3 regions of the Rhizobium sp. AN6A genome follow, and region 2 is predicted to be linked to each of the others. Evidence: predicted binding sites of a transcription regulator. Region 2 holds the regulator's gene; each other region holds the start of a gene.

Region 1 (3,279 bases), 110 kb from region 2:
CAGGGGGCCGCCGACATATAACGCTCGATTTCCTCGCGTGCCCAGGCACTGTCGGTCTCTTTCCAGCGACGCTCCAGATTGGGAACGATGCCTTCGAAATTCTTCACCGTCTTGTAGGAGCGCGCGCCGTCCTGATAGTTGAACTCGATCTTGTCGTCAGTGCCTTGGAGAATGGCGTGCTGCGCCTCTTTCGAAAGGTCCGTCCATTTGCTCGACAGCTTGAAACCGAATGCCTTGCCCAGCGCCTCCAGCGTCTGGTTGTAGTAGGGGGAAGACGACTTGGCCCAGGGGGCGATCGCGCCATCCCGCAGGGTGCGTGCAGGTTCGGGCACGATCAGGTTTTCGTCCACCTTCTGCTGCGAGCCGAGACCGTCACAGGTGGGGCAGGCGCCGAAGGGATTGTTGAAGGAAAAAAGCCGGGGCTCGATTTCCGGGATGGTGAAGCCGGAGACCGGGCAGGCGAATTTTTCCGAAAACAGCATACGCTCGTGGGTCTCATTGAGCGATTTGTTTGCGGAGCCGCCAGCCGAGGTTTCTTCCGGCGGCAGGGGCTTGTCGGCAAATTCGGCCACTGCCAACCCGTCGGCGAGCTTAAGGCAGGTCTCGAGACTGTCGGCAAGGCGTGCCGCCATATCCGGGCGCACGACGGCGCGGTCCACCACCACATCGATATCGTGTTTGTACTTCTTGTCGAGGGCGGGAACGTCAGCGATCTCGTAGAACTGGCCATCCACCTTGACGCGCTGGAAGCCCTTCTTCATCAGCTCGGCGAGTTCCTTTTTATATTCGCCTTTGCGGCCGCGCACGATCGGCGCGAGAATATAAAGGCGCGTGCCTTCCTCGAAGGCAAGAATACGGTCGACCATCTGGCTGACCGTCTGGCTCTCGATCGGCAGGCCCGTCGCCGGCGAGTAGGGCACGCCGACACGCGCAAACAGCAGGCGCATATAGTCGTAGATTTCCGTGACCGTGCCGACCGTGGAGCGCGGGTTCTTCGAGGTGGTTTTCTGCTCGATGGAAATCGCCGGAGAAAGACCCTCGATGCGGTCTACATCCGGCTTCTGCATCATTTCGAGGAACTGGCGCGCATAGGCCGAGAGGCTCTCGACATAACGGCGCTGGCCCTCGGCATAGATTGTGTCGAAGGCAAGCGACGACTTGCCCGAGCCGGAGAGCCCGGTCATGACGATCAGCTTGTTGCGCGGTAGATCCAAATCGATACCCTTGAGGTTATGCTCACGGGCACCACGGATGGAAATCGTCTTCAGTTCACTCATGATAAAGCTCGGACAAAAATAACAGGCCTGATGGCGGCGCGTCCTTATGTAGTGACGCAACCGGACGTGTCGAGGTTTATTCCCTATCGATCGATGGCTTTTCGGCTCACTTGACTCGAATTTCGTGATTTAATAGAACAAAAAAGGAACAAATTGCAAGTGCGAATATACTCTCTGAGAAAGTCGGGATTATTCGCTGTGGATTGTTCCCCGTTGCGGTGCCCTTTGCGGGCGGCGATGGTTATTGTGTGCGGGATTTTTTGAAATGCAATTGCCGGTCACGATGGCTGGCGGACAGGATGACGAGATGGCTGGTAGCGTAAACAAGGTAATTCTGATTGGGAACGTTGGCGCCGATCCCGAAATTCGCCGGACGCAGGACGGCCGTCCGATCGCCAATCTGCGTATCGCCACCTCGGAGACGTGGCGGGACCGCAACAGCGGCGAGCGCAAGGAAAAGACCGAATGGCACACGGTCGTCGTTTTCAACGAAGGCCTGTGCAAGGTTGTCGAACAATATGTGAAAAAGGGCGCCAAGCTCTATATCGAAGGCCAGCTGCAGACGCGCAAGTGGCAGGACCAGACCGGTAACGACCGTTACTCCACCGAAGTGGTACTGCAGGGCTTCAACTCCACGCTGACGATGCTCGACGGTCGCGGCGAAGGTGGCGGCGGCAGCCGCAGCGGTGGCGACATCGGCGGTGGAGATTATGGCAGCGGCGGCGGTAACTACGGTGGCGGTTACGACCAGCAGCCAGCGGCCCGCGGCGGTGCCTCGCGTGGCGGCAGCCAGCCTTCCGGCGGCTTCTCCAGTGACATGGACGACGATATTCCGTTCTGATCGGGACAGTGATTGACGGGGCGGGCGTCGGACGAAACCGGTTGCCCGCTTCAAGATCGCGACGACCTATGCCGCGGCTTTGTCCGCCAGCATCGCAACCATGACATCGGATTGCGAAAGAATACCCACCATCTTGCCATTGGCGTCGATCACCGGCAGGTAATGCAGCCCTTCCTCCGCAAAGCGGATGATTGCTTCCTCGATCGCCGTTTCCGGCTGCACGGTTCTAACCGGCGATGTCATGATATCCTTGACGGTATCGTTGGGTGCGCTTGCGCCTGAGAGGATAAGGCGCAGGCGCTGCAGGAAACCGATGGAAGGGCGGCCGTTTCTCCAGCTAGCCTTTTCAAGAAAATCCGTCTGAGTGACGATGCCAAGGATTTCGGCCCTGTCGTTGGTCACGGGCAGCGCCTTGAAATGGCGGTTGCGCATCAGTGAATGAGCGTGGCGCAGGCTATCATCCGGGGCGACGCCGACCACATCGCGCGACATGACGCTGGCGCAATCGAGGTGGAGGGCGCGGCGGCGCCAGGAGCGCAATTCCGTCTTGCGCAAAATCATTTCCAGCACATCGCGATCAATATCGAGAACTTCGTCGTATTCCTTCAGCACCTCGTCCAGATCGACTGAGGAAAAGCCGATTTTCTGTATCGGCGTCGGGTCTGCCGTGCCGTGGCTGGCCTTTCCCAACCTCAGGCCGTGCGGATAGGCGCGGCCGGTGACATTGTTATAAACGAGCGCAAGGATGAGAAGGATGAGCGAGTTTCCGGCGACCGGCCAGAGAAGAAAGCCATAGCCGAGACTATGCACGGCGGGGCCGCCGAGAACGGCGGTCAGCGCCACCGCGCCGCTTGGCGGGTGCAGGCAGCGCAGCGCCATCATGGCAGCAATGGCAAGGCTTATGGCAAGCGCGCTGGCAAGGAAGATATCCGAAACGAGTAAAGCCACCGTCACGCCCACGAAAGCCGACACGATGTTACCGCAGAGGATCGACCAGGGCTGCGCTAGGGGGCTGGATGGCACGGCGAATAAAAGCACCGCCGAGGCGCCCATCGGCGCGATCATGGCGGGCAGGGTGGGGTCGAATCGGAAAGCAAGGCTGCCCAGAAGTCCCGTCAGCGAAATACCGACGAAGGCGCCTGCCGCAGCGCGCAGCCTTTC
Region 2 (3,279 bases):
GCACCGTTATTACGACTGGAAGAGCGGACGTTTCGACCGTGATCTGCCGCAGCCCATCATCCGGCTGCTGGCGGCGTCGCAATGACCGCCGCCAACGTAGAACATCAGGCCGTTGCGCGCAGATCTTCAGTCAATTCGCCGATCTCGCCAACTTCCTCTTCATGACCAGCGTCGCGCCAGCTCTCCTTCAAACCGGCCTCGTACCATTCTTGCATGGCAGGCAGGGCTAGCAGCCGGTCGCAATAGGCTTTCGCTGCTGGCGAAAGATCCGCGCTGCCATAGGTCTGGAAACGGAATGCAACCGGGCAGAAGAAAGCATCGACCGCCGTGAACTTTTGACCGGCAAGATACGGCCCGCCGAATTTCGTGAGACCCTCGCTCCACAACGCATCGATCCGCTTTATATCGGCCTTAAGCCCGGCATCGCCACCCCTGGGTTTGACCCGAATGCCCACCGACATGGGATAGAGATTGCGCAGCGAGGAAAAGCCGGCATGCATCTCACTTGCGGCCGAACGCGACCAGGCCCTCGCATGCTTGTCGCTTGCCCAGACGCCCTGGTGTCTTTCGGCAAGATATTCGACGATCGAAAGCGTTTCCCAAACCGTCATACCCTCGTCGACCAGGCAGGGCACCTTGCCCGTCGGCGAAAAGGAGGAAAAGGAGACGCCTTCGCCGAACGGAATGAGCTTTTCATCAAAGGCGATACCGAGCGTGCGCATCAATACCCACGGCCGCAGCGACCATGAAGAATAGTTCTTGTTGGCTATATAAAGATCGTACATGGCGTATCTCCCGGATATGACGCGCATTTCTACACCTGCCAAGCGTTCATGGAATATCGAAAATTATCCATGGCTCCCATAAACGCCGTTGATGGATGGTGATGTGGGGTCGCTGAGAGCGCGCCTCGCGATAAGTCACCCTTTGGTGACCAGTAAGAACTGACTGCGCAACACGACAGAACAACGTCGCTAAAAAACAGCGGATGGGATCGTTTCGACAACTAAGGCGAGCGGACCACTCGCCGCCACGCCTGTAGCGAAACCGAAGCATCTTTATGGAGCAGGAGCTCAGTTTAGAAAGGGCAACGCGCATAGGCTGAATGGCGCATATCCTCGTGCACCCGCAAAAGCACGCCACGTTTGGAAACAGCCAAACCAAATATAGGCGCCATCTTCACGATGACGCCTATTGTAAAGTGAATACGTTCGGTTCGATAAGATCAATGGTAGCGGCGGATCAGCCCCACCAGCTTGCCCTGAATTTTCACCCGGTCCGGCCCGAAGATACGGGTCTCATAGGCTGGGTTTGCCGCCTCGAGCGCAATGGAGGCTCCCTTGCGGCGGAAGCGCTTCAGCGTGGCTTCCTCGTCATCCACCAGAGCCACAACGATATCCCCGGGATTGGCGGTGTTGCCGTTGCGGATGATGACTGTGTCGCCGTCGAAAATGCCGGCCTCAATCATCGAATCACCCTTGACCTCAAGAGCGTAATGTTCGCCCGTGCCAAGCATGTCTACTGGCACGGCCACATCATGGGTGTTGTTCTGAATGGCGGAAATCGGCACGCCCGCAGCGATGCGGCCCATGACCGGTACGGTGACAGCCCCGCCCAGATCATTGGCCGGCGTCTTGGGCGCAGGGGCCGGTTCCGGCGTCTTGGGCTTGCCAAGGCTGCCTTCGATAACGCTTGGCGAAAAGCCGCGCTGCGGCCTTGCGCCCGGCGTATAAGCCTCGGGCAGCTTGATGACTTCCAGTGCCCGAGCCCTATTCGGTAGCCGACGAATGAACCCGCGCTCTTCGAGAGCGGTTATCAGGCGGTGGATGCCGGATTTCGAAGCAAGATCGAGTGCGTCCTTCATTTCATCGAAGGAGGGCGGCACGCCGGACTCTTTCATTCGTTCATGAATGAAGAGAAGCAATTCCTGCTGTTTGCGCGTGAGCATGAGGAAAACACCCTTTAGAATCGTAGTGGAAGTCGCGAAACAAATACAGAACGAACACTATATGTTCCATATGTGTTCTGCAATCCCCTAAAATTTCGTGAAGGTGCCATCTGTTGCTGTGATGATTTGCCTCATAGCACGCAATTGTGCTTTTGTGCGGTCGAAACCGTCCCGGCATGCCCCGGGCGGAAGGCCAGCAGAATACATGTCATGACGAAACCCTATAGCGTTGACCATCTCGTTTTGCCCGTGGAAGTCATAGGCGTCGCCGTGAAGCGCCTCGTCAGTCTTGGCTTTACGGTTGCGCCGGAGGCTCTGCATCCTTTCGGCACCCAAAATGCCTGCGTATTTTTCGCCGATGGCACCTATCTGGAGCCGCTCGCAATTGCTGATCCGGCTAAATATAATGCCTCGATAGAGAGGGGTGATGTGTTTACCGGCAGGGATGTGGCCTTCCGGCAACGGGACGGGCAGGAGGGTTTTTCGGCTCTTGTCGCCAGGACTGAAGACGCCTTGGTTGACCATGAGCGGTTTCGGGCAGCCGGTCTTTGGGCGGGCGATGTTTTCGAGTTTTCGCGGCCTGTTCGGATGCCGGATGGCTCGCAAGGCGAGGCGGCGTTCCGGCTGGCTTTTGCGGCAAGCGGGGCGGTCGCGGATTTCTTTCTGTTCAGTTGTCAGCGGCTTCAAGCCCTGCCGGGCGATCGCACCATGCTGGAGCGCCACGCCAATGGTGTCACCGGCCTCAGTGAAATCGTCCTGTTTTCCGGCGGCGATGTGAAGGTGGCGGGCCTGATCGAGACAGTGTTTGGCTGTGAAGGCAAATGGTCTCCGGGCGGTGATATGGTTTTCTCGACCGGCAATGCCAGCATCAGATTGACCGGAAAACCGGCTTTCGGCGGGCAGGCCCTGAGTGCTCACGATGGCAACGAAGGCGGATTGCGTGGCGCGGGCATCGTCTTTTCGTCACACGATCTTGCCGTGACAGAAGCGGTGCTTGCTGCTAATGGCGTGTCCTGCGCAAAAGCGGACGGCCGTCTGGTGGTGCCCGCAGCACCCGGTCAGGGTGTTGCCTTCGCCTTCGAGGAAAAATGATGAGCGTTACGAACAATCTTAAAGTCACTGCCGGCGACGGCGCCAGCAAGGTTTCCTTCTCGAATACCGAGCGGTTTTCGCTGATTGCCGGCCCCTGCCAGATGGAAAGCCGCGAACATTCCTTCATGATCGCTGGCGTCCTGAAGGAGCTTTGCGACAAGCTTGGAATAGGGCTTGTCTACAAGTCTTCTTTCGACAAGGCGAACCGCACTTCGCTTTCCGGCAAACGCGGCATCGGC
Region 3 (3,279 bases), 100 kb from region 2:
ATGACGGGAGCTGCCATCGGTACCGTCGGCACATTCGCCGGTGTGGCACTCGGCGTCATCGTCTGCCTCAATGTGGAATCCATCCGGCAGTTCTTCTCATGGGTGTCGGGCACGGTGCTGTTTGATCCGCAGCTCTATTTCCTCAGCCAGCTTCCGGCCGAAATGGATATCAGCGAGACCATTACCGTCGTCATCATGGCGCTGACGCTTTCTTTCCTGGCAACCATCTTTCCGGCATGGCGGGCTTCCAAGCTCGATCCGGTGCAGGCCCTGCGTTACGAATAAGGACCGCTTCACAATATGGCAAAAAAATCAGTGCTGCGGCTTACCGGCGTCGAGAGGACCTATGGTCAGGGCGAGACGTCGCTCTCCATTCTGCGCAAGGCCGATTTCGAGTTGAAGAGTGGTGAGATGGTGGCGCTTGTTGCCCCCTCGGGCACCGGCAAATCCACGCTGCTGCATCTCGCCGGGCTTCTCGAACATCCGGATGCCGGCGAGGTCTTCATCAATGACGCGCCATGCAATGGTCTGCCGGATGAAAAGCGCACGGCGATACGCCGCAGCGACATCGGTTTCGTCTACCAGTTCCATCATCTGCTGCCGGAGTTTACGGCGGTGGAGAATGTGATGATGCCACAGCTCATCGCCGGTTTGACCCAGGGCGAGGCCCGCAAGCGTGCGAGCGCGCTGCTCGATTACATGCGCGTCGGCCATCGCGGCGAACATCGCCCGGCTGAACTTTCCGGCGGTGAACAGCAACGTGTGGCGATTGCCCGCGCCGTTGCCAACGCACCGCTCCTGCTTCTCGCCGACGAGCCGACCGGCAATCTCGATCCCGAGACCGCGCATTATGTGTTCGATGCGCTGGAGGCGCTGGTGCGCCAGTCCGGCCTTGCCGCACTGATCGCCACCCATAATCATGAGCTTGCCAACCGCATGGACCGCCGGGTGACGCTTGCAGACGGCAAGATCGTCGACTTCTGATCGTGATGCGGTGAGGCGATCATACCGCCTTTGCGATCTGTTCTGCGGCTGAGTCTGTCTCCCGCCAGGCCACTCGTTCTTCCCACAATTGAATTTTCACGAACCCGGAGGTGTTTTTGCCTCCGGGTTTTTTTGCTTTGGAGTCAGTGGCTTGCCATTCACGAAGGTGGAACCGCAGCCGATTCTGTCGCGTTAGCAAGGGGAATATCAGTAAAAGCCTGTTGACAATCGAACAAAATGAGAACAAAGTTAGAACATAACGAGTAAGGAGAGACCAATGACTGATTTCATCCGTGACGTTGCCGCTTTCGCCTCCATCGCTGTGTTTGTCGCCAGCTTTTCGGTGATCCTCACTGCCCTGTGAAGGGCACACCGGCGCAGAAGCCTGTATAGACGCCGAAAGGCGGTGGACTTTGAATGCCGAAAATCGGAAAATCGCCCCCTCGATTCAGAATGACAGGATGACGATATGGGCGAGACGGTTGCGCGTGGAGAGACCTCTGGCGAAACGCTGAAAACACCCGGTTTCGTCCATCTGCGGGTTCACTCCGCTTACTCCCTGCTTGAGGGGGCTTTACCCCTCAAGAAAATTATGTCCAAGGCCGTTGCAGACGGCCAGCCGGCAATAGCAATTACCGACACGAACAATCTTTTCGTCGCGCTGGAGTTTTCCGAAAAGGCGCGTGATGAGGGCTTACAGCCGATTATCGGCTGTCAGGTGTCGATCGACATGCAGGATGCGGTGGATGATCGCCGCAACCACAACAGCCACCTTGCCAAGCTTCCAGCCATCGTGCTGCTCGCGGCTGATGCCGGAGGGTACGAGCGGTTGGTGGACCTTATCAGCCGCGCTTATCTGGAAGGTGAAAGCGGTGGCCAGTCCGTGCATATTACCCGCGCATGGCTGGAGGAAGCCTCCAATGCCGGGCTGATCGTGCTGACGGGTGCCTCCGGTGGTCCGGTGGATATGGCTCTGAAGGAAGGGCATATGGCGCAGGCGAGAGAACGCCTGCTGGCGCTGAAATCACTCTTCGGTGACAAGCTTTATATCGAATTGCAGCGTCAGTCCGGTTTCGACCGCGTCCATGAGCGGCGTATGATCGGGCTTGCCTATGAACATGATATTCCGCTGGTCGCCACCAACGAGGCCTTCTTCCCTTCGAGGGCCGATTATGAGGCGCATGATGCATTGATGGCGGTGGCGCATAACGCCATCGTTTCCGATGACAGCCGGTTCCGCCTGACCCCCGACCATTATATGAAAAGCCGTGAGGAGATGACGGAGCTGTTTGCCGACCTTCCGGAAGCACTGGAAAACACCGTCGAAATTGCAATGCGTTGCTCGTATGTGCTGAAGAAGCGTGGGCCGATCCTGCCGCGCTTCACCGGTGCCAGCGACGATCCCGAAGCGGCGCAGCGGGCAGAGGCCGAAGAGCTTCGCCGTCAGGCCGTCGAAGGTCTCGATCATCGCCTTGCGGCCCTCGGCATGGCGCCTGGCTACACAGAGCAGGAATATCGCGACAGGCTGGATTTCGAGCTTGGCGTAATCGAACGCATGGGTTTTCCCGGTTACTTCCTGATCGTTGCCGACTTCATCAAATGGGCCAAGCAGCAGGATATTCCGGTCGGCCCCGGCCGCGGTTCGGGTGCAGGCTCGCTCGTGGCCTATGCGCTGACCATCACCGATGTCGATCCTCTGCGCTTCTCGCTGCTGTTCGAACGCTTCCTCAATCCCGAACGCGTGTCGATGCCCGACTTCGATATCGACTTCTGCCAGGACCGCCGCGAAGAGGTGATCCGCTACGTGCAGCGCAAATATGGCCGCGAGCAGGTGGCGCAGATCATTACCTTCGGTTCGTTGCAGGCGCGCGCGGCATTGCGCGACGTCGGCCGTGTGCTGGAAATGCCCTATGGGCAGGTGGACAAGATCTGCAAGCTGGTCCCCAACAACCCGGCCAATCCGACGCCACTGTCGAAAGCGATCGAGGAAGAGCCGCGCCTGCAGGAAGAGGCGGACAAGGAACCCGTCGTTGCCCGGCTGCTTGATATTGCCCAGAAGATCGAGGGGCTTTACCGTCACGCCTCCACCCATGCTGCCGGTATCGTCATCGGTGACCGGCCGTTGTCGAAGCTGGTGCCGATGTATCGCGATCCGCGCTCCGACATGCCGGTTACCCAGTTCAACATGAAGTGGGTGGAAAGCGCCGGCCTCGTCAAATTCGACTTTCTCGGTCTGAAGACGCTGACGGTGCTGAAGGTCGCCGTCGATTTCGTTGCCAAACGCGGCATCAAGGT

What was found. Region 2 encodes LexA, which represses DNA repair genes until DNA is damaged. Its sites were predicted from a motif close to TGTTCNNNNTGTGTTCNG; they were not measured.
Region 1: uvrA (excinuclease ABC subunit UvrA) is a predicted target of LexA. The motif match lies at 1,411-1,428, and genes of this name have one in related genera.
Region 3: dnaE (DNA polymerase III subunit alpha) is a predicted target of LexA. The motif match lies at 1,224-1,241, and genes of this name have one in related genera.

What each region holds. Positions count from the first base shown of each region.
Region 1 is NZ_OCNC01000004.1:2,529,220-2,532,498, reverse strand. Features, by position in the region: gene uvrA (excinuclease ABC subunit UvrA) at 1-1,277, opposite strand, end outside; gene CRO62_RS25070 (single-stranded DNA-binding protein) at 1,543-2,118, shown strand; gene CRO62_RS25065 (HPP family protein) at 2,185-3,279, opposite strand, start outside.
Region 2 is NZ_OCNC01000004.1:2,422,666-2,425,944, forward strand. Features, by position in the region: gene CRO62_RS24495 (ComEC/Rec2 family competence protein) at 1-85, shown strand, start outside; gene CRO62_RS24500 (glutathione S-transferase family protein) at 105-785, opposite strand; gene lexA (transcriptional repressor LexA) at 1,226-1,948, opposite strand; gene CRO62_RS24510 (VOC family protein) at 2,159-3,040, shown strand; gene kdsA (3-deoxy-8-phosphooctulonate synthase) at 3,040-3,279, shown strand, end outside.
Region 3 is NZ_OCNC01000004.1:2,318,672-2,321,950, forward strand. Features, by position in the region: gene CRO62_RS24005 (lipoprotein-releasing ABC transporter permease subunit) at 1-285, shown strand, start outside; gene CRO62_RS24010 (ABC transporter ATP-binding protein) at 301-984, shown strand; gene dnaE (DNA polymerase III subunit alpha) at 1,454-3,279, shown strand, end outside.